3 regions of the Acidovorax sp. ST3 genome follow, and region 3 is predicted to be linked to each of the others. Evidence: predicted binding sites of a transcription regulator. Region 3 holds the regulator's gene; each other region holds the start of a gene.

Region 1 (7,551 bases), on a different contig from region 3:
AGGATGAGCTTTTGCATGTTGCCGCCCGACAGCGACCGCGCGGGTGCATCAGCCCCGCCGCCACGCACGTCAAAGGTCTCGGCCACGCGCTGCGCATGTTGGCGGGCCGCCCTGCGCTTGACCCAGAAGGCGCGGAACCACGGGTGCGCGAACCAGGGGCCGCGCAGACGCTCTGACACCGCGTTCTCCCACACCGGTAAATCACCTACCACGCCCACGGCGTGGCGGTCTTCGGGGATGCGGGCCACGCCCTGGCTGACCAGCCATGCGGGGCGAGCTTGCAGCGGTGCGCCGCGCAGCGTGACCTGGCCGGTGGTGGCTGCGCGCACGCCACACAACACATCGGCCAGTGCCACCTGGCCGTTGCCGCTGACGCCTGCAATCGCCACGATCTCGCCAGCGCGCAGGATCAGGGACACATCATTCAGCCGGTCGCGCCCTGTGGGAGCAGTGCTGACGTTGGTGAGGGTACAGATGGGCTCGCCCACCTTCTTGGCGGGGCGGCGCTGGGCCGCCTCAATCGCATGGCCCACCATCCATTGCGCCAGCTGCCCCTGCGTGGTGCCCTGTGCGGGCGCCTCGGCCACCAGTTGGCCCTGGCGCAGCACGGCCACGCGGTGCGATACGCGCAGCACCTCGCCCAGTTTGTGGCTGATGAAGATGATGGACAGGCCCTGCGCCACCATCTGCGCCAGGGTGTCGAACAACGCCTCGCTCTCCTGCGGGGTGAGCACGGCGGTGGGTTCGTCCAGGATGAGGATGCGGGCGCCCCGGTAGAGGGCTTTCAGGATTTCGACGCGCTGGCGCTCGCCTACCGAGAGGCTGCCGACCTTCGCATCGGGGCTTACGGGTAGGCCAAACTGCTGTGATACGGCCAGCAGCTTGGCGCGCGCCTCGCTGCGGCGCAAGAAGGGCTGCCACAGCGGCTCGCTGCCCAGCAGCACGTTGTCCAGCACCGTGAGGTTGTCGGCCAGCGTGAAGTGCTGGTGCACCATGCCAATGCCCGCCGACAGCGCCGCGCGCGGCTGGCCGGGCGCCAGGGGCTGGCCAAAGACTTCTATGCTGCCTTCATCCGCCACGTAGTGCCCGAACAAGATGGACATCAGCGTGGACTTGCCCGCTCCGTTTTCGCCCAGCAGGGCCAGCACTTCGCCGCGTGCCAAGGTCAGGCTGATGGCGTCGTTGGCGACGAGCTTGCCGAAGCGCTTGGTGATGCCCGACAGACGCAGGACAGGGTCGGTGGGGGAGTCCATCTATTTCCAGGCCGCCAGAAACGCCCGCAACACCTTGGCCGAGTTGGCGGCTGCCAGGCCCATGAAGGTGCCCATTTCGTTCTCGCCCTCGCCACCTCCCGCCAGATCGCTCAGCGACCGGAAGGCGATGTAGGGAACGCCGTTGCTGTGCGCCACCATGGCGGTGGCGGCGGTTTCCATGTCGAGCACGTTGGCCTCGAAAGTCTTGAAGGCGTATTCGCGGAAGGCCTTGTTGTCCACAAACGCCTGGCCCGACACGCCGTTGCCGCCCACCACCAGTTGCGGGCGCTGCTTCAGGCAGGTGGCGGCCAGGCAGTGCTCCAGGCCCACGTTCTGCAAGCTGCGGGCGGTGGCCAGCATCTTGGGGTCGGCTTCAAACCAGAACTTTTTGGAGAGCTTGGGCTGGGCGGCCGAGCGCACTTCGACGGGGCGCGGGTGCATCATGCCGAAGGCGGGCATCGTCAGCTCGCTTTTCATCCAGGCGGGGGCGCTGTATTGGCCGGGTTGGTCTTCGCGCGCCATCAGCCATTCCATGTACTGGCCCCATTGCGCGGGCACCGTGACATCGCCAATGTGCAGGCTGGGGTTGACGCCGCCCGCAATGCCGCTGAAGACCACATGGCTCACGGTGAAGCGGTCTAGCACCAGCTGCGTGTTCATGGCCGCGTTGGTCATGCTGATGCCCGACAGGAACACCACCACGGGCTTGCCTTCGAGCGTGCCGGTGGTGAACTCCACGCCGTTGATGCTGTACTTGGCGGGCTGTTGCACCTGGGGCAGCAGTACGGTCAGCTCGGGCGCAAAGGCAGAGATGACGGCGATGCGCGGGGTGTCGTCCATCCGTACTGCCGTCTTGCTGGGAGCTGTAACGGCGCAGCCTGCGACCATGGCGGCCAGAGTCACAGCGCCCATAAGACGTGAACAGCGGGTAGCCAGCGAGGCTTTTGCGGCGGAGAGTGAGGACATGAGGGCCTTGTCAGCGGTTCATTGCGGGGGTGTCTACAGACAGGCCACCGCGTGGTGAAAGTGGCCTGTTCACGCAATAGAGAAAGGGCAAGCGGGCAGGGCGCCCGCCGCCCGCCGTGCTTACTTGGCCGTCGATTTGGGCTGGCTGTCGTCCACCTTCACGGTGAACTTGCCGGCCAGGATGTCGGCCTCCTTGGCCTTGACCTTGGCGACGATGTCGGCAGGCACCTTCTTCTCGAACGTGCCCAGGGGCGCGAGTTCAGAGCCCTTGTGCTTCATCATCGAATACGGGCCGTAGTCCTCGGCGGTGAACTTGCCTTCCTTGACCAGCTTGAGTGCGCGGTCGATGCTGGGCTCCATGTGCCACAGGGCCGATGCGACCACGGTGTCAGGGTACTGCTCTTGCGTGTTGATCACGTTGCCGATGGCGAGCTTGCCTTTTTCTTTGGCGGCATCGCTCACGCCAAAGCGCTCGGCGTAGAGCACGTCGGCGCCCTTGTCGATCATGGCGAAGGTGGCTTCCTTGGCCTTGGGTGGGTCGAACCAGCTGTTGATGAAGGTGATGGTGAACTCGACCTTGGGGTTGGTCTCCTTGGCGCCGGCCATGAAGGCGTGCATCAGGCGGTTGACCTCGGGGATGGGGAAACCGCCGACCATGCCGATCTTGTTCGTCTTGGTCATGCCGCCGGCCACCATGCCGCTGAGGTAGGCGGGCTCCTGGATGTAGTTGTCGAACACGCTGAAGTTGGGCGCCTGCGGCTTGCCGGAGGAGCCGAGCAGGAAGGAGGTCTTGGGGAAGTCCTTGGCCACCTTGCGGGCGGCGGCTTCTACCGCAAAGGCTTCGCCCACGATGAGCTGGTTGCCGCCGGTGGCGTACTCGCGCATCACGCGCTCGTAGTCGGCATTGCTGACGTTTTCGCTGGCCTTGTATTCGATCTCGCCGCGTGCTTCGGCAGCCTTGAGGGCCTTGTGGATGCGGCTGACCCATTGCTGTTCAAAAGGCACCGTGTAGATCGCCGCGACCTTGAGCTTGGACTGCGCGAAGGCCAAAGAGGGCGCCATCGCCATGGCGGCCGAGAGGGCCATGGAGGTGCAGAGCAGGCGTCCGGTGAAGATGCGGCGAGTGGTCATGGTGGGGTTCCTTCAGACAAGCAAACAAGGAGGTTGGGTGTGCTGCTACCAAGCAAGGAGCGCGCCAGTCGGTGGCGATGTAACTGCAAACCAGCGGCAAGTCTGCCAGAGGAAAGCCACCAGTTGGTAAAAAAATGGTGTGTGCGTGCAGCGCTTCCGGAAATCAGGCTGGGGTACCCCACCAGGGTAGGGCTCGCAATGGGCTGTTACGCAACGCAGTGAACCCCGAGGACGAAAAAAAAGCCACCGCTGGGCGACAAGCCCTGCGGTGGCTGGTGCATGGGCGCTATCGTTGTGCGCTTATTTGGTGCCAAAAATCCGGTCGCCCGCGTCGCCCAGGCCCGGCAGGATGTAGCCGTGGTCGTTCAGCTCGCGGTCGATGGCGGCGGTGAAGATCGGCACGTCGGGATGGGCCTTTTGCAGCGTGGCCACACCTTCGGGGGCCGCCAGCAGGCAGACGAACTTGATGGAGCGGGGGTTGAGCTTTTTGAGGCGGTCCACGCAGGCTGCGGCCGAGTTGCCGGTGGCCAGCATCGGGTCCACCACGATGATGTCGCGCTCGTCCATCTCGGACGGCATCTTGAAGTAGTACTCCACGGGCTGCAGCGTGGCCGGGTCGCGGTACAGGCCGATGTGGCCCACACGGGCGCCGGGCACCACGTTGAGCATGCCGTCCAGAAAGCCGTTGCCCGCCCGCAGGATGGAGACCAGCACCAGCTTCTTGCCGTCGATCATCTTGCCGGTCATGGTCTCCAGCGGGGTTTCGATCTGCACATCCTGCAGCGGCATGTCGCGGGTCACTTCGTACGCCATCAGCGTGGACAGCTCGCCCAGCAGGCGGCGAAAGCTGTTGGTGCTGGCGTCTTTCTTGCGCATCAGCGTGAGCTTGTGCTGGACGAGGGGGTGGGTGATGACGGTGACGTTGCTCATGGGGAACCTGAAAGGAGAAGGGCAGAGGCCTTTGCGCTGATGCACCGGCGCGCTCTGCCGCGCGATGATTGAAAAAGTGGGGGCTAGTCTGCCAGAAACCGTGCCAGCCGCGACAAATCGACGTTGCCGCCGCTAATAAGGACGCCGACGCGCGCGCCGTGGATGTCCACATTGCCGTGCTGGGCCCCAGCGAAGGCCAGGGCGCCTGTGGGCTCGACCATGATCTTCATGCGCTCGGCAAAAAAGCGCAGGGATTCCACCAACTGCTCGTCGGTGGCGGTGACCATGTCGTCGGCCAGGCGCTGGATGATGGGGAAGGTGAGCTGGCCCAGCGCCTGGGTTTGTGCGCCGTCGGCAATGGTGTGGGGCGTGGGAATCTGCACCACATGCCCGGCTTTGAACGACTGCTGGCCGTCGTTGCCCGCTGCGGGCTCCACCCCTACCACCCGGCATTGCGGTGCGAGCGCCTCGGCGGCGAGCAGGCTGCCGGCCAGCAGGCCACCGCCGCCGACGCAGACGAACAAGTAGTCCAGGTCGGGCACTTCTTCAAAAAGCTCTTTGGCCGCCGTTCCCTGGCCGGCGATGACATGGGGGTGGTCGAATGGGGGCACCAGGGTCATGCCGCGCTCCAGCGCCAGGCGGCGGCTGATGGCCTCGCGGTCTTCGGTGTAGCGGTTGTAGGTGACGACCTGGGCACCGTAGTCGCGTGTGGCGGCCATCTTGGAGGCGGGCGCGTCCTCGGGCATGACGATGGCGGCCGGCATGTCCAGCAGCCGGGCCGACAGCGCAATGGCCTGGGCATGGTTACCGGCCGAGAAGGCAAGCACGCCGCGTTCGCGCTGCTCGTCGGTGAACTGGGCCAGGGTGTTGAATGCGCCCCTGAACTTGAAGGCGCCCGTGCGTTGCAGGTTCTCGCACTTGAAGAACAACTGGGCGCCCAGCCGCTCGTCGGCGGTGCTGGAGCGCAGCACGGGCGTGCGGTGCGCCATGCCCTTGAGCCGGTGCGCGGCAGCGGCCACATCGTCGTAGGTGGGTGGGGGAGCGGTGTGCTCGGTCATAGCGGTGTCCTCGCTGCGGGGCGCAGCCTGCCCCTGGTGGGTACATGATAGCCCGTCAAGCAGATTGTTGGCATAAGAATGGCCGCTACCGATTGATGGTTGGGTGATCTTTGCTATCAAATGCGTAGTGATGGCAGAGCTGCGCAGCACTGCCAGCGACGGTAGGTAACGGCACGGCATGTGTGGGGCTTGGCCATCGCGCTACTTGTTGCGCCAGCTTTTGAGCATCCGGATCAGCATGGCGGGTATTTGCTCGCGCCGGTGCACCACGCCCAACGGGGGGAGGGGGCTGCTCAGCTTCACATCCAGCTGGCACAGCTGCGCGCCCGACGGCAGCACGGGCGCAATGCTCTGGGGGACCAGCGCCACGGCATCGGGCTGGTTCAGCAGGCTGGCGAACACGGGGAGCGAGACGGTCGACACCGGGAACTGCAGCGCATCGGGCAGGGCCGCCAGCACTTCACGCTCGAAGATCTCGCGCACGGCGATGGTGGCGGTGGGCAGCACCCAGCGTGAATCCTTGAGCGCCGAGAGCGCGATGCCCCGGCGCTTGGCCAGGGGATGGCGGGTGCTGGCCATGATCACCGGTTCATCGGGCTGCAGCGGCTTGAAAACGTACGACGCTGGCAGCAGCACCGGCTCGCGGCAGAACACCGCGTCGAGCCCGCCGTTGAGCAAGAGCGGCAGCAGCCGTTGGCTTGAGTCCTCCTGGACGTCGATGTGCACCCGGGGCTGGGTTTTGTAGAACTCTGCGAGCAAGGGCGACAGGATGGCCTGCGTGGCCGCGGGGGTGGCGCCCAGGCGCAGTGCAGCGGCAGCGCCGCGCCGGATGGCGGCCAGAGACTCTGCCGCTTCCTCCAGCGCGGCGAGCACTCCGCGGGCTGTGTCTACCAGCGTCTGGCCCGCCAGCGTGGGCCGGATGCCCCGCGCATGGCGCTCGAAGAGGCGCACGCTCAGGATGCGCTCCATCTCTGCCAGCGCCTGCGTGGCGGCGGACTGGCTCATGTGCAGTGAAGCGGCGGCCTGCAGGACGGAGCCGCACTGCTGCAGCGCCACCAGCAGCTGCAACTGGCGCAGGCGCGCGTGGCGGGCCAGGCGGGCATAGAGCACCTGCCCTTGCGGGGGCGCGGGGTCGTCCAGGTTGTCGGAATCGGTGGGTGGGGTTGAGAGGGCCATGGGGCTCCTGTCCAGACTGGCAAATAAGGAGAAGCGATAGAGATCCGGCAGCAGCGTGATTCGCCACTGCGATGGTTGCTATCCCGTCGGAGCTATCGACAAGGCTTATACCTTTCGAAGAATACCGCGACCTGCAGAGAGTCTGAAATTCCTATAGTCGATATCAGTAGCAGGCATGCCCGGTGGCCCTGCGCACCGCGCCCTTCCGGCTGATCCAGACCCATCCATCCATTCACGAAAGCGCTACCCATGTCCACAATGACTTCGTTTCTGGCACGGCGGACCGTTGTGTCCACACTGTGCGCCGCAGCTGCCTCCGCCCTGCTGGTGGCAGCCCCGGCAGCGCAAGCTGCAGACAACTACCCGAGCAAGCCTGTGAAGCTGATCGTGCCGTTTGCCCCCGGTGGCTCCACCGACATCGTGGCCCGCGTGGTGGCCGAGGGCATGCGCGCCAGCCTGGGGCAATCGGTGGTGGTGGACAACAAGGCGGGTGCTGGCGGCCTGCTGGGCACCGAGACCATCGCCCAGTCTGCGCCCGACGGCTACACCATCGGCATGGCCACGGTGAGCACGGCCACGGTCAACCCTTCCATCTTCACCCGCGCGGCCAAACTGGAGGGCAAGCTGGTACCGGTGGTCAAGCTCGTGACCCTGCCCTCGGTCTACATGGTGCACCCTAGCATGGGCGTCAGGGACTTCCAGGGCTTCATGGCCAAGGTTAAAGCCAAGCCCGGCGACTACAGCGTGGGCGTGCCCGGCCTCGGAACGCTGGGCCACCTCATGATGGCGTCGTTCAACGAGACCTTGAAGACCGATATCCAGATCGTTCCCTACCGTGGCAACGGCCCCGCGCTCAACGATGCCCTGGCAGGCATGGTGCAGGTGATGGCAGACCAGCTGCCCTCGGCCATGCCGCACATCAAGGGCGGCAAGCTGGTGCCCATGGTGCTGGCCGCCGACCGCCGCGTGTCCGAGCTGCCGGATGTGCCCACCTTCAAGGAGCTGGGCCACGCCGACCTCAATGAGCTGGGGATGAG
Region 2 (7,551 bases), on a different contig from region 3:
GTGCACGCGCGCACCAAGGCCGACGGCTACCGCCCGCCGGCGTATTGGGAACACATCCCCACCATCCGCGCGGCGGTCTCCATTCCGGTGGTGGCCAATGGCGAGATCTGGACGGTGGCCGACGCGCAGCGCTGCCGTGAGGTGTCGGGCTGCGACGCGCTGATGCTCGGGCGCGGCATTGTGGCGGACCCCGGCCTGGCACGCGCCATTCGGGCGGCCGATGCAGGGCGTCCGGACTCGGACACCGTGGTGTGGGCCGATCTGGTGCCACACCTGGCCGCCTTTTGGCAGCTGGTGTGTGACGACCTGGAGCCGCGCCAGCGCGCAGGGCGTCTCAAGCAATGGCTCAACCTGCTGCGCCGCCGGTTTGCCGAGGCAGAGGTGGCCTACCAGCATGTGCGCACCATGACGGACCAGCGGGCCATCACCGTGTGGGTGGCAGAGCTGCAGGCCCGGGCTGGCTGCGCCCAAGGGGCTTAAACCGGCTACAGCAGGTGGTCCGGGGCCAGCGGTCCCAGCAGCTGCAGCATCAGCCGCAGGGGGGCGCTGGCGTCGGGCTCGGTGGTGGCGTCGGGCAGCCCGCTGCCCTCAGGAGCACGCCAGCGCAGGCCCTGGTCGGTGGCTTGCACCTGCCAGGCGGACTCTTTCAGTGCCGCGTCAATCTGCGTGGTGGCCCGGCGAGACAGCTCCGTGCTGCGAATCAGCAGCGCCACCTCGGTGTTCTGCCGCTGTGAGCGCATGTCCAGATTCATTGACCCCACGACCAGCAAGCGGCCGTCCACGATCAGCAGCTTGGAGTGCAGCATGGCGCGCGAGCCGCCTTGCGAACCCACGACGCCCGCGCTGTGGTTGCCCATGCTGCCCGACACGCCCAGCGCCCCCCGCAGCACGCCGGGCAACTCGCTGTGCATCTCGTACAGCTCCACCCCCATGGCCAGCAGCTGCGGCCGGTGGCGAGCGTAGCCGGCGTGTGCAATGGGCGCGTCGTTGGAGGCCAGCGAGTTGGTCAGCACCCGCACCCGCACGCCGCGTGCGCGCGCAGCGGCGAAGGCGGCCTCCATGTCCGGCCCGGGCACGAAGTAGGGCGAGATGATGAGCAGGTCGCGCCGCGCCTGGGCCATGAGCTGCAGAAGGCCATCCACCACCGTATCGGTCTGCGCCTCGTTGGTCTCCGTGCCGGCGCGGGGCAGGGGGCTCGGTGGACTGTCTGCCGCCGCTACTTTGCGGGAGCCCGACACCAGCGCGGCGGCAGCGGCCTTAGGACTGCTGGGGCTGCTCAGGTTGCCGGGTACCCCTGCCGGGGTGCTCGCGGCAGGACTGGGTGGCGCTGGGGACACTGCAGGGGCGGCCCCATTGGGCACGCTGCCCGCCGCTGCGCTGTCGGCCGGAATCTTGGCGGGCTGGTCTACCAGGACCGCTGCTGCTGCCCAGACAAAGGGCGTGCGCTCCAGGTCCATGGGCTCGTAGTTCCAGATGCGCGCCCGCTGCGCAGCGGTGGTGCCGGGCCCCATGTCGGGCGGTGAGCGGTCGGGCGCCGTGGTGCCACCCTGGCCTGCGACACGGCGCCTCCGCCCTTCGTCGGCCACTCGGATGCTGTCGCGCAAGTGGTCGAGTTCGCTCTGGGTGATAAGCGACTGCACGGGGTAGGCGCGTTCGTTGTTCCAGTAGCTGTCAAAGCTGCGCGAGAGGTCCTGCACGATGGGGCCTGCGGCCAGCACGTCCAGGTCCACAAAGTTGCCCGAATCGGCGTTGCCGAAGTAGGCATCGCCCAGGTTGCGTCCCCCGGTGACGGCCATGGCGTTGTCGGCAATGAACAGCTTGTTGTGCATGCGCTGCTGCACGCGCGAGAAGTCGCCCAGCAGGCTCAGCATGCGGCCGATGGGCGACCCCCGGGCACCCGTCACGGGGTTGAACATGCGCATCTCGATGTTGGGCACGAACGCCAGCCGCATCACCTGCGCGTCGCGCCCGGTGCTGTGAAAGTCGTCCAGCAACACGCGCACCCGCACACCACGCTGGGCTGCGGCCATCACGCTGAGCAGCAGGCGCTCGCTGCTCGCGTCTGCGTGGATGGTGTAGTACTGCAGGTCCAGGGTTTTCTGGGCGGAGTCGACCAGGGCCAGGCGGCTGCTGTAGGCAGCCTGTGGGCCGCTGAGCAGTGCAAACCCTGAGGCATGCCGTGCCCCCTCGGCGGCCCTGCGTGCTGCGACGAGCTGCCCCAGCGGGGTATCGCCGGGGGCAGCCAGAGCAACCGACACCGGGCGGTCCACCTCCTTGGGCAAGCCCGCGCAGCCCGCGAGGGCCATGGCGACCAGCAGCACGACCCAGCGCGGCCAGCCGGGGCGGGTTGACTGGGGCGGGGTGAGGGACAAGGGGGGCGAAGACAGCATGGCGCGATTGTGACCGTGGAGCCGCTGGGGCGCAGGGCTCAGGTATAGCTGCGCGCCGGTCCATCCGCTGTCAGACAGCGCGCCAAGGCGAAGGCTTGGGCCCGCATCTGGCCCCACGCCGGGTCCCGCGCCGGTCTCAGGCCGTCGCCAGTGGGCTGGACTACCAGCTCACTTCGCGGTCGGGTGTGGCGCTGATCTTGTGGATGCTCAGGTCGGCGCCGTCGAACTCTTCTTCCTGCGTCAGCCGGATGCCCACCGTCTGCTTGAGGATGCCGTATACCACCACGCCGCCGATCAGGGCCCACACCACGCCCAGGCCCGTGCCGATGAGCTGGGCCGACAGGCTCACCCCGCCCAGACCGCCCAATGTCTTGCTGCCAAAGAGGCCCGCAGCCAGCCCGCCCCAGGTGCCACACAGCCCGTGCAGCGGCCATACGCCGAGCACGTCGTCGATCTTCCATTTGTTCTGGGTCAGGGTGAACATCAGCACAAAGATGGCCCCGGCCACTGCGCCCACCACCAGCGCACCCAGCGGGTGCATGAGGTCCGAGCCCGCACACACGGCCACCAGACCGGCCAGGGGGCCGTTGTGCACAAAGCCGGGGTCGTTCTTGCCCAGCACCAGGGCGGCGAGCGTGCCGCCCACCATGGCCATCAGCGAGTTCACGGCGACCAGGCCCGAGAGCTTGTCCACGGACTGCGCGCTCATTACATTGAAGCCGAACCAGCCCACCACCAAGATCCAGGCGCCCAGCGCCAGGAAGGGAATGTTCGATGGCGGGTGGGCCGAGATCGCGCCATCCTTGCGGTAGCGGTTGGCGCGGGAGCCTAGCAGGATCACCGCTGGCAGGGCAATCCAGCCGCCCATGGCGTGCACCACCACCGAGCCCGCAAAGTCGTGAAACTCCTCCCCCGTCACGGCCTTGATCCAGCCCTGCACACCAAAATGCTGGTTCCAGGCGATGCCCTCAAAAAACGGATAGAAAAAGCCCACGATGACCGCCGTTGCCATCAGTTGCGGCCAGAACTTGGCGCGCTCTGCGATGCCGCCCGACACGATGGCCGGAATGGCGGCTGCGAACGTGAGCAGGAAGAAGAACTTGACCAGCGCATACCCGCTGAGCTGTACCAGCGACTCTGCGCCGACGAAAAAATGCGTGCCGTAGGCCACGGTGTAACCGACGACGAAATAGACGACCGTGGACACCGAAAAGTCCACCAGGATCTTGACCAGCGCATTCACCTGGTTCTTTTTGCGGACCGTGCCCAACTCCAGAAACGCAAACCCGGCGTGCATGGCCAACACCATGATCGCCCCGAGCAAGATGAACAAGGCATCTGTGCCCTGTTTGAGTGCTTCCATAACGTCCTCGCGATAGTGATTGATCGACTCTGGTGCGTTTTCGGGATACGCCACAGATTTGCACCAAGTTGAAGCAAGAAGCGCGCCAAGAGTTGGTGCAAGGTTTTGCACTGATTTGGGGCTTGATGGCGTGAGGAAAAAATGGGTGTTCAAAATACTGTATAAATGAACAGCTTTTTTGGCGCCAAATCCACCCCCTGCTCGCTATGGGCCTCCTACCCACTCCCGAAGACGACCTTCCCGAAGAGCCGCAGGAAATCCGCGTCCCGCTGCAAGCCATTCACGGTCGAGGGGCGGCGACGGCCATGGCGCACCGGTTTGCCAAAGACCAGCGCGAGCCCGCATATGACGGGTGGAGCCCTGTCAGGGCAACTGGCAATGCGGACGGCTTGGCCCCGGGCCATGGATGCCAGGAGGGCGAAGATGAATGGGACACAGGGGCGCCGGGCGGGCCTGCTGCGTGCGACGAGAGCGATGGCGAGATCCGTCCGTCCCCCGCCACCCGCGTGCACTTCGAGACCGCGCGCAGTGCCCTGTGCGCCAACGACTCGCCCGATATCTTCTTTGAGCTATCGGTCAATCCCTACCGGGGCTGTGAGCACGGCTGCATCTACTGCTACGCGCGGCCCACGCACAGTTACCTCAATTTTTCCCCCGGGCTCGACTTTGAGACGCAGATCGTGGCCAAGCACAACATTGCGCAGGTGCTGCGCCAGGAGCTTGCACAGCCGCGCTATGTGCCGCGCCTGCTCAATATCGGCTCGGCCACCGACTGCTACCAGCCTGTGGAGCGCGACCTGAAGCTCACGCGCAGCGTGATCGAAGTGATGCGCGAGGCGCGCCACCCGTTTTCGCTGATCACCAAATCCAGCGGAGTGGAGCGCGACTTGGACCTGCTCGCCCCGCTGGCCGCGCAGCGACTGGCGGCGGTGTACGTCACCATCACCACGCTAGACGCCACACTGGCCCGCCGCATGGAGCCCCGTGCTGCCGCGCCCCACAGGCGGCTGCGCACCATACGTGCCTTGGCCGACGCCGGTGTGCCGGTGGGCGTGAGTGTGGCGCCGCAGATTCCCTTCATCACTGAAGACATGGAGCAGGTACTGGAGGCCGCGCGGGACGCCGGTGCGCGCACCGCGTTCTACACCGTGCTGCGCCTGCCGTGGGAGCTGGATGCGTTGTTTCGCGAATGGCTCACGGTGCACTACCCGCAGCGCGCGGCGCGCGTCATGGCGCGGGTGCAAGACCTGCACCACCTCACCGATGCGCAGCGCGCTGCCGGCAAGACATATGACAGCGACTTCGCCACCCGCATGAAGGGCTGTGGGCTGTGGGCCGATTTGCTGCGCCAGCGCTTTGCCAACACCTGCCGTCGGTTGGGGCTCAACCGCGAGCGTGAGGGCCTGGACCTGGGCGAGTTCAGGCCTGGGCTGTTGCGCGGGCAGGGCAGCTTGTTCTGAAGTGCGCGCCAAGTGCGCGATGGCTGCATGCACTGCTCGGTCTGTCTGCACGCCTCTCTTTCGTTGCCGGTAGCTGCAAGCGGATGCCTGCTGAAGCGTGCTGCGACAGTAGTCCCCTCCTGACTGAATTGCATGCAGCGATGGGCGAGGCATGGGGGCGTCGTGAGGCGGCGGCCCCAGGTATCGGGCGGTTGTGCAGACAAGCTTCATGAAAAGCGCTGATTGAAGAAAATATGATGTTCGTAATAATTTTTGCTACAATGCGCTTGTGCGAAATTCCACCCCTTCCCGCAAAGAGCTGAGCCATGAGCGCATCGTCGCAGCAGCAGCGCGTGCGATCCGCCGCAATGGCTTTGGCGGAGCAGGGGTTGCAGAGATCATGAAAGACGCCGGTCTCACGCATGGCGGCTTTTACGCACACTTCCCGTCTCGGGAAGCGATGCTCGCAGAAGCCGCTGACAGGGCCGGCGCAGAAACAGTGGATTTGGCCGAGTCTGCGGCCGCGTCGGCCCCCGCCGAGCAAGCGCTGGAAGCCATGCTGGGCGCCTATTTGTCCGAGCAGCATGTCAAGAACCCGGAAGCCGGCTGCCCCCTGGCGGCCCTGAGTTCGGAGCTCTCCCGCCAGGCGCCTGAGGTGCGGCATGCCGCCACCCGGCGCATGAAGGAAATGATCGACGTGGTCGCGCGGCAGTTGCCGGGCTGGGGTACCCCGGATGCCCACGAGCGCGCGCTTTTTCTGGTCGCCACCATGGTGGGGGCGGTTTCGCTGGCTCGCGCGGTGGACGATCCTTCGCTGGCCGAGAGACTTTGCAAGGCGGCTTTCAAGTACGCCCGTTCCAGCGGCGACGAGCCTTCCCAATAGCTTTTTTTTTGGGTATTTTTATGATGAGTGTCATATTATTGACGGGCGCAGCAAGTACCGATCACTCGAATCCCCGTCGAGGGCCACAGGGGACTGGTGCATCAGATTTTTGTTTGGGGTTTGAATATGACGACCATCATTTTTAGGTGGCGAATCAGGCGACAGAAGTTTCTTTTGAAGGCAATCACAACCAAGTCTTCTGCCTTCGATCCCCGCTGAGTGTTTCGCCCCAAGGCTTGACGCTCAGCATTTTTCGAGGCGCTTGAGCCTCATTTCTTTGGAGATATTCATCATGACCACTTTCACACGCCTTTTTTCTGCAGCTGCGCTGGCCGTAGTGGCGGCGACCGGTGCCCACGCCGCCGACCTGGATCCGGCGCAATTTGCGACCAAGTTTGAAGGCAATCGCACCCGTGCCGAAGTGGCCGCAGAAGCCGCGCAAGTGCCCATGACCCGAAGCCAGATTCCGTCCGGCTCCAAGCCAGAGGCGTACAAGTCCGTGGCTGACCGCGCGCTGATCCGCTCCCAGGCCGCCGACGCGGTGCGCACAGGCCAGATCTCCTCGGGCGAGACCGGCACGCGCTGAGGCGGCTTTGCAGGATGCGGTTGTTGGTTTGATTGGAAATATGACAAAAATCATATATCCAGAGAAAGTTGGCAGACCTGAGGTGCTCTTAGGCCCGTCGGGACTCCCAACCGCCTCCACGGATGCCCTATGGCCCGGCGCTCCCCGCGCAAAGGCAAGGCCCATCCCCACCCAGTCCACCGCTGGGCGGGTGGCAAGAGCGCCTGCATTCGGCGCACGGGGTGCATCGGCCTACCCGCCTGGCACCGTGTGCAGACCCTGGATACGCCAGGAATAAGGAAAGAAGCATGAAGGCATTTGTTCTGGATCGATACGGGAAGAAAGCGCCTCTGCGGATGGCGGAGTTGCCAACCCCGGAGTTGCGCGATGACGAGGTGCTGGTCCAGGTCCACGCTGCAGGCGTGAACCTGCTGGACGCCAAGGTGCGGGACGGTGAGTTCAAGCTCATCCTGCCCTATCGCTTGCCCCTGATCCTCGGCCACGATGTGGCGGGCGTGGTCACCCGGGTCGGCCCTCGCGTGCGGCAGTTCCAGGTGGGCGATGAGGTCTACGCGCGGCCCGACGACTTCCGCATCGGTACGTTCGCCGAATTCGTCCCGGTGAAGGAAGCCTCCTTGGCGCACAAGCCGAAGAACATCACGATGGAAGAGGCAGCGTCCCTGCCCCTGGTGGCGCTGACCGCGTGGCAGGCATTGGTCGAGAAAGCCCAGCTCAGAAAAGGCCAGAAGCTTTTCATTCAGGCCGGCTCTGGCGGCGTGGGGACCTTTGCCATCCAGCTGGCCAAACACCTGGGTGCCACCGTGGCAACCACCACCAGCGCCACCAACACGGCGCTGGTGAAGGGCCTCGGGGCGGACGTGGTGGTTGATTACAGGACACAGGCTTTTGAA
Region 3 (7,551 bases):
TGCGGTACCGGCTGCGGCAATGCGCTCGCCGTAGGGCGGGTTCAGCAGCATCACGCCGGGCTGGTCGCAGGGCGGCATGCGCTGCAGGGCGTCGCCACCGCGCAGCTGCACGACCTGGGCCACACCTGCGCGCTCGGCGTTGCGCTGCGCAAAATCAACCATGCGGAAGGCCACATCACTGCCAAATATGGGTACAGCGCTAGTACATATTGCGCCTTCAGCTTCGTTTTTGATAGCAGACCAAACGTGCGCCTGGAAGGGCAGCAGCTTTTCAAACGCAAAGCGACGCAGCATGCCCGCCGGGATGCGGCAGGCGATCTGCGCGGCCTCGACCACGATGGTGCCGCTGCCGCAGCAGGGGTCGTACAGGGGCTGGGGGTTGTCGCCGTGCGGGTCCCAGCCACTGGCGGCGATCATGGCGGCGGCGAGGGTTTCCTTAAGGGGGGCATCGCCCTTGTCCTCGCGCCAGCCGCGCTTGAACAGTGGCTCGCCCGAGGTGTCGATGTAGAGCGTGGCTTCGTCGGTGGTCAGGTGCAGGTGGATGCGCACGTCGGGCCACTGGGTGTTCACATCGGGGCGCACGCCGCTCTTGTGGCGGAAGCGGTCGGCCACGGCGTCTTTCACCTTGAGGCCCGCGAAGTTCAGGCTCTGCAGCGGGCTGTGCTGGGCCGTCACTTCGACCTTGAAGGTCTGGCGCGTGGTGAACCAGATCTCCCAGGCCACATCGCTGGCCATGTTGTAGAGGTCGTTTTCAGACCGGTATGGGCGGTGGGCCAATTGCACCAGCACTCGCTGGGCAAGGCGGCTGTGCAGGTTGAGCTGCATGGCCTGGCGCCACGAGGCGCGCAAGAGCACGCCGCCCCGGCCCACCAGCAGGTCTTGCCCCGTGAGGCCGGTGATGGCATGCACCTCGTCGGCCAGAAAGCCCTCGACGCCTGCGGCGCAGGGGAGAAAAAGTTGGAGTTGGTTCATGTCGATGGGGAGGATACGCGCTCGGGCACTGCGGGGGAACCAGGCTCCCCCGCGCGGGCCAGCAGCAGCTGGCGGATGGAGTCCGGGATGGGGGCGACCTTGCGGCTGGCCTTGCCGATGAAGACGATGCCGATCTTGCCGCGCGCCACTTCACGGCCCGAGGCCTTTTCGGTCATGCAGAAGACGAGATCAAAGCCGTAGCGATTGAAGTCTGCCGGCGCCATCTCCACCCGCATGGTCTCGCCGTGGAAACCTTCGGACTTGTACTGCGCCACGATGTCGCCGACCACGATGGACAGGCCGCCCACATCGGCCTCGGGGTAGCCCAGCGACTGGAAGAAACGCACGCGTGCTTCGGACACCAGGGTGAGCAGCTGCGCGTTGTCCAGATGCCCGCCCTGGTTCACGTGGCTGATGTAGATCTGCAGCTCGGTGGCAAAGCCGAAGTACGGGGGAAGGTCAAAGACGATGCGGGCCATGGTGGGCTGCGGTGGGTAATACGGAAACAACAGAAAAGGTACGGCATCGCAGGCGCGCCGTGCGCCAGCCGCCGAGGCGGCTACAACGCCTTGCGCAAATTCGCCGGCGCGATCTTGAGCGCCTCGCGGTACTTGGCCACGGTGCGGCGGGCGCATTCGATGCCCTGCTCCTTGAGCATTTCGGCGATCTGGCTGTCGGACAGCGGCTTGGCCGGGTTCTCCGCCGACACGAACTGCTTGATCAGTGCGCGCACCGCGGTACTGGAGGCATTGCCACCGGTTTCGGTGCCCAGGCCGGAGCCAAAGAAGTACTTCAGCTCGTAGGTGCCGATGGGCGTCGCCATGTACTTGGCGGTGGTGACGCGGCTGATGGTGGACTCGTGCAGGCCCAGTTCGTCGGCAATGTCGCGCAGCACCAGCGGGCGCATGGCCAGCTCGCCGTGGGTGAAGAAGTTCTTCTGCCGCTCAACGATGGCGCGCGACACACGCAGGATGGTGTCAAAACGCTGCTGGATGTTCTTGATGAACCAGCGCGCCTCCTGCAGGCGCTGCTGCATGCCCTGGTGGCCCTCGCCGCCCTTGTGGCCGCGCAGCGCGCCTGCGTAGATGTCGTGCACGCGCAGGCGGGGCATCACGTCGGGGTTGAGCTGCACGATGAAGTTCTGCTGGCCGCTGCCATTGGCGCGACCAGCTTTGCGCACGATGACGTCGGGCACGATGATGTTGCGCTCCACGTCGGCAAACTTGCGGCCCGGGCGTGGTTCCAGGCGGGCGATGAGTGCCATGGCAGCGCGGGTGCGCTCTTCTCCAGCCACGCCGCCTTCGCTGCACAGCTGCGTCAGACGGCGGATGTCCCGGCGCGCCAGCATCTCCAGCGGCTGCTGGCAGATGCGCAGAGCGGTCTGCACGGTCTCGGGGTCGGCGTCGCTGTCTTCGTCGGCCGCCAGCGCCGTGAGCTGCAGCGTCAGGCACTCGGACAGGTTGCGCGCGCCCACGCCCACAGGTTCCAGGCTTTGCAGCAGGCGCTGGGCCACCGTGAAGCGGTGCACCAGCTCTTCGATCTGTTCCAGGTCGTCGGGCCCGGCGAGGCTGATGGCGAGTTCTTCCAGCGGCTCTTCGAGGTAGCCGTCGTCGTTCAGCGATTCGATAAGAAAACGCAGCGCGGCCGTGTCCACTTCGGACAGGCGCAGCGACAGCGCCTGGCGGTGCAAAAAGGCCGTCAGCGACTCGTGGGAACGGGCCAGCTCGGTGGCATCGGCTTCGTCGCCTTCCGTGTCGTTGCGGGTGCGCGCTGGGGCGTCGCCGCCCCACTCGGCATCGTTGGGCGCCATCTCGACGGTGCCGTCGCCGCTCCAGTCGGGCTCGTCGGAGCCTCCACCGGAGATTTCAGCGTCGTTTTGGCTGTCAGCGCTAGTACTGCTTGCGCCAGCAGCTCCTGAAAACATAGCATCATCGGCACTGTAGTCGTCGGCCTGCGCGGGCGTATCGGCGGCTTCCAGGCCAAATTCCTCGCGCGGGGCTTCGTCGGCATTGCGTTCGAGGAACGGGTTTTCGTCGAGCATCTGCTCGACTTCCTGCGAGAGTTCGAGCGTGGACAACTGCAGCAGCCGGATGGACTGCTGGAGCTGGGGGGTCAGTGCAAGGTGCTGCGAGACGCGCAGCGACAGTCCAGGCTTCATTGATTGAGCGCCGCCGGGCCGCCCCAAGGCGCGAAGGCCCCCTCGGGGGGCAGCGCGGTACACGAAGTGACAAGCGTGGGGGCCATGTCTACATCCTGAAGTGTTCGCCGAGGTACACCCTTCGGACCTCCGCGTTGTCCACGATCTCGGACGGCGTGCCCTGCGCCAGCACACGGCCGTCGCTGATGATGAAGGCGTGGTCGCAGATGCCCAGCGTCTCGCGCACGTTGTGATCGGTGATGAGCACCCCAATGCCGCGCGCCTTCAGGAAGCCGATGATGCGCTGGATTTCAATCACGGCGATGGGGTCGATGCCCGCAAAGGGCTCGTCCAGCAGGATGAAGCGCGGCTGGGTGGCCAGGGCACGGGCAATCTCGACGCGGCGGCGCTCGCCGCCCGACAGCGCCAGGGCAGGTGAAGCCCGCAGGTGGTCCACGCGCAGCTCTTGTAGCAGGGCCGTCAGGCGCTCTTCGATGGCGTCGCGCGACAGCGGCTGGCCGTCGTCGGCGCGCTGCAGTTCCAGCACGGCGCGCACGTTTTCTTCGACGGTGAGCTTGCGGAAGATGGAGGCTTCTTGCGGCAGGTACGACAGCCCCAGGCGCGACCGGCGATGGATGGGCATGTGGGCCACGGACTGGCCGTCGATACGGATGTCACCCGCATCGCTGCGTACCAAGCCCACGATCATGTAGAACGAAGTGGTCTTGCCCGCGCCATTGGGGCCCAGCAGGCCCACGACTTCGCCTTTTTGCACCTCCAGGGACACGTCCTTGACGACCTTGCGGCTGCCATAGGACTTGGCTAGGTGCTGCACCTCCAGGCGGCTGCCCGACTGCGAATCAGGCCCCAGACGGCTGTTCGCAGGGGTCGCCGGGGTCTCGGGACCAGTACTCACCACGGGCCCGCTCACTTGGCGCCGCCGCCAAGGGTGTTACTGGGGCGCAGCGCCGGTGCGGGCGACTCGGGCGCCTTGGCGGGGGCTGCCGTACCGGGCGGCGGGTCCTTGGGTGCCAGCACGGCGCGCACGCGGCCGCCAGACGTGGGGGCGTCGCCGGCCGCAGCCGAAGACGCAGGCGCCTTCTGGCCATCGACGGTGAACACGTCGGTGAGGTTGTTGTAAACGATCACGGCGCCGGTGATCTCATCGTTCAGCACCGACCCACGGTAGCGGCGCAGTTCGGCGCGGGTGATGAAGCGCACGTTGTCGGCCTTGCCGTCGTATTCGATGACTTCGCTTTCGCCTTCGATGAACTCATCCGGCGCTCCGGCCACGGTGTCGCGCTTTTGGCGGAAGAACGCCCGTTTGCCTGCCTCGGCCGTGACCACGCCGTACTGGTAGCCGTCGGCGTCCTGGCGCACATCCAGCCGCGCGCCGCGCAGCACGATGGTGCCCTTGGTCATCACCACGCGGCCCGAGAACACGCTGGTCTGCTTGAGTTCATCGTGCCGCAGGGCGTCGGCCTCGATGTTCATGGGCTTGGCACGGTCTGCCTTTTCGGCATGTGCCATGCCCGCAAGGCCGGTCAGGGCTGCGAGCACAAGGAGGGGGAGTAGGCGGTGGGTCATAGGGCACGAATCTTGCAATGATTGTAGCCACCCGATGGTACCTACCCCGAAAAAAAGCCCGCATCCGCGGGCCTTTGGGACAGCTTGCCGACAGGGTCGGCCACTCGTCAGGCTTTGCGCGCCGTGGCGGCCAGGTATTCAACCACCTGCAGCACGGTCTGCATGCTGCCGGCCATCGTGCCGTCGGTGTAGTACTTGCCCGCCACGCCCATGGATGGCACGCCTTCGACACCGTACGAATCCTGCAGCTGCGAGGCGCGACGCACCTGGTTGGCGACGCTGAAGGAGCCGTAGACCTCCTTGAACTTGGCCACGTCCACGCCCTGCTGGGTCACCCAGGCCAGGATTTCGTCGTCCTTGGCGAGCTTGGCCTTTTCCACGTGGATGGCGCGGAAGACCTTGGCATGCAGGGCTTCGAGCTTGCCCATGCCTTCAAGCGTATAGAACAGCTTTTGCTGGGGCACGAAGCTGGCGTTGAACGCCACGGGCACACGGCGGATGGAGAGGTCCTTGGGAGCAGCCTTGACCCAGGCGTCCAGCGTGGGCTCGAAGGCGTTGCAGTGGGGGCAGCTGTACCAGAAGAACTCGATCACATCGACCTTGCCAGCGGGGGCGTCTGGGGCGACGGGCTTGTCCAGCCGCTTGAAGTCCTTGCCCTCCTTGAACTGACGGGCTTGCGCCATGGCGGGGTTGGCCACTGGCAGCGTCAGGGCAGAAGCGGCAACCGCCGAGGCGGCGGACAAAGAAAACTCACGGCGTTTCATGACAAAGACTCTCCTGGTTCAGGTATGCGGGATGTGAGACATCCCTTTACAAAAAGTTCAGCCCTGGCGGTGGCGCCGCTTTTGCAAGCGCTTCAGCGCTGCACGCGCACCAGCGCCGATTCCAGCCCGGCGCCGTCGAGTTTCTCTTTGAGCACCTCGGCATCGTCCCGCTTGGTGAAGGGGCCGATGCGCACCCGGAACACCGCCCGGCCATTTTGCTCACGCTCGCTCACGCGGGCCTCCCAGCCCAGCATGGCCAGCTTGGCGCGCTGGGCGTCGGCGTCGGCCTGGGTGCGGAAGGCACCTGCCTGCACAAAGTAGTCAAAAGGGTCCACGCTGCCCTTGGCGGCTGCCTTGGCCACGGCCAAGTCGCCCAGCGGGTCTGCGCCCGGCTTGCTCTCTGCCTTGGCCTCGGCTTTGGCATCTGGCTTGCTCGCAGCCGGCTTGGCGGCCGATGCGGCGGCGCGCACCTCAGGCGCTGGTGCCGACGCAGGGGCTGACGCAGCTGCGGCCACCGGAGGCGCCGCAGGGCGGGCCGGGTTCTTGCCATACAGCGGCGAGTTCGGGTCCCAGTTCTTGTTTTTCTGGGACTCCGCAGCGTCCATGTCTGCGCCGCGGCCGTTGCCCTTGTTCAGGAACGGCACCGGCACCTTGGTCACGTACACGGCCACGGCCAGCGCCGCGCCCAGGCCCACAATGACCCCGACGATGAAGCCGACAATGGTCCCGCCCGTCTGTTGCTTTTTCATATTGGTAGTAACTGCTTACATTCTGGCCGGGGCCGACACGCCCAGCACCGCCAGGCCATTGTGCAATACCTGGGCGGTGGCAGCGACCAGCGCCAGGCGCGCCTTCTTCACCACCTCGTCGTCCACCAGGATGCGCTCGGCATCGTAATAGCTGTGGTAGCTGGCGGCCAGATCGCGCAGGTAGAAGGTCACATCGTGCGGGGCTTCGCCCTCGGCAGCAGCCGTGAGCATCTCGGGGTACTTGGCCAGCTGCAGCATCAGGGCCTGGGCCTGCGGGCCTTCCAGAGCCGACAGGTCCACGTCCTGGAGCGACGCTACGTCGCCACCGCCCGCCTCCTGCCAGGCGCGCAGCACGGACTGGATGCGCGCGTGGGCGTACTGCACGTAGTAGACCGGGTTGTCGTTGTTCTGTGCCACCGCCAGGTCCACATCGAAGGTGTACTCGGTGTCGGGCTTGCGGCTGAGCAGGAAGAAGCGCACGGCGTCCTTGCTGGTCCACTCGATCAGATCGCGCAGCGTGACATAGCTGCCCGCGCGCTTGCTGATCTTGACCTCTTCACCGCCCTTGACCACCCTCACCATGGTGTGCAGCACGTAGTCGGGGTAGCCCTTGGGGATGCCCACATCGGCCGCCTGCAGGCCAGCGCGCACGCGGGCGATGGTACCGTGGTGGTCTGTGCCCTGGATGTTGACGACCTTGGTGAAGCCACGCTCCCACTTGGCAATGTGGTAGGCCACGTCGGGCACAAAGTAGGTGTAGGTGCCGTCCTGCTTGCGCATGACGCGGTCCTTGTCGTCGCCGTAGTCCGTGCTCTTGAGCCACAGCGCGCCGTCCTGTTCGTAGGTCTTGCCGTTGGCGATGAGCTTGTTCACCGTGGCCTCGACGCGGCCGCTGGTGTACAGGCTGGACTCCAGGTAGTACTCGTCGAACTGGAGGTTGAAGGCCTGCAGATCCTTGTCCTGCTCGTTGCGCAGATAGGCCACCGCAAATTGGCGGATGTTGTCATAGTCGTCCACGTCGCCATTGGCGGTGAACTCGCGGTCATCGGCCTTCACGGTGGCCTTGGCCTTGAAGGCCTCGGCAATGTCGGCGATGTAGTCGCCGTTGTAGAAGTTTTTGGCCAGCGGGTTGTCGCTGTCGGTGGGCCAGCAGTCGTCGCCGGGCTTGAAACCCTTGGCGCGCAGCTGCGTGCTCTTGGTCAGCGTGTCGATCTGTACGCCCGCATCGTTGTAATAGAACTCGCGGTGCACCTTCCAGCCCTGGGTGCTGAACAGGTTGCAGATCGCATCGCCCAGCGCGGCCTGGCGGCCGTGGCCCACGTGCAGCGGGCCGGTGGGGTTG

Evidence for each region. Region 3 encodes sigma-54, which starts transcription at its own class of promoters, with help from an activator protein. Its sites were predicted from a motif close to TGGCANGNAANCTGCTTT; they were not measured.
Region 1: a site for sigma-54 is predicted at 3,400-3,417, ahead of DNK89_RS02830 (BMP family protein). Genes of this name have one in related genera too.
Region 2: a site for sigma-54 is predicted at 3,824-3,841, ahead of DNK89_RS16245 (ammonium transporter). Genes of this name have one in related genera too.

The regions. Positions count from the first base shown of each region.
Region 1 is NZ_QKVP01000001.1:627,583-635,133, reverse strand. Features, by position in the region: gene DNK89_RS02840 (ABC transporter ATP-binding protein) at 1-1,253, opposite strand, end outside; gene DNK89_RS02835 (5'-methylthioadenosine/S-adenosylhomocysteine nucleosidase) at 1,254-2,165, opposite strand; gene DNK89_RS02830 (BMP family protein) at 2,340-3,350, opposite strand; gene upp (uracil phosphoribosyltransferase) at 3,651-4,280, opposite strand; gene DNK89_RS02820 (threo-3-hydroxy-L-aspartate ammonia-lyase) at 4,364-5,338, opposite strand; gene DNK89_RS02815 (LysR family transcriptional regulator) at 5,540-6,514, opposite strand; gene DNK89_RS02810 (tripartite tricarboxylate transporter substrate binding protein BugE) at 6,773-7,551, shown strand, end outside.
Region 2 is NZ_QKVP01000005.1:26,253-33,803, forward strand. Features, by position in the region: gene DNK89_RS16235 (tRNA-dihydrouridine synthase) at 1-480, shown strand, start outside; gene DNK89_RS16240 (phospholipase D family protein) at 486-2,390, opposite strand; gene DNK89_RS16245 (ammonium transporter) at 2,551-3,753, opposite strand; gene DNK89_RS16250 (PA0069 family radical SAM protein) at 3,960-5,213, shown strand; gene DNK89_RS16255 (TetR/AcrR family transcriptional regulator) at 5,482-6,075, shown strand; gene DNK89_RS16260 (hypothetical protein) at 6,368-6,661, shown strand; gene DNK89_RS16265 (NADP-dependent oxidoreductase) at 6,949-7,551, shown strand, end outside.
Region 3 is NZ_QKVP01000007.1:16,993-24,543, reverse strand. Features, by position in the region: gene DNK89_RS21290 (class I SAM-dependent RNA methyltransferase) at 1-972, opposite strand, end outside; gene DNK89_RS21285 (thioesterase family protein) at 969-1,451, opposite strand; gene DNK89_RS21280 (RNA polymerase factor sigma-54) at 1,532-3,130, opposite strand; gene lptB (LPS export ABC transporter ATP-binding protein) at 3,219-3,980, opposite strand; gene lptA (lipopolysaccharide transport periplasmic protein LptA) at 4,037-4,696, opposite strand; gene DNK89_RS21265 (thiol:disulfide interchange protein DsbA/DsbL) at 4,804-5,460, opposite strand; gene DNK89_RS21260 (SPOR domain-containing protein) at 5,553-6,209, opposite strand; gene argS (arginine--tRNA ligase) at 6,225-7,551, opposite strand, start outside.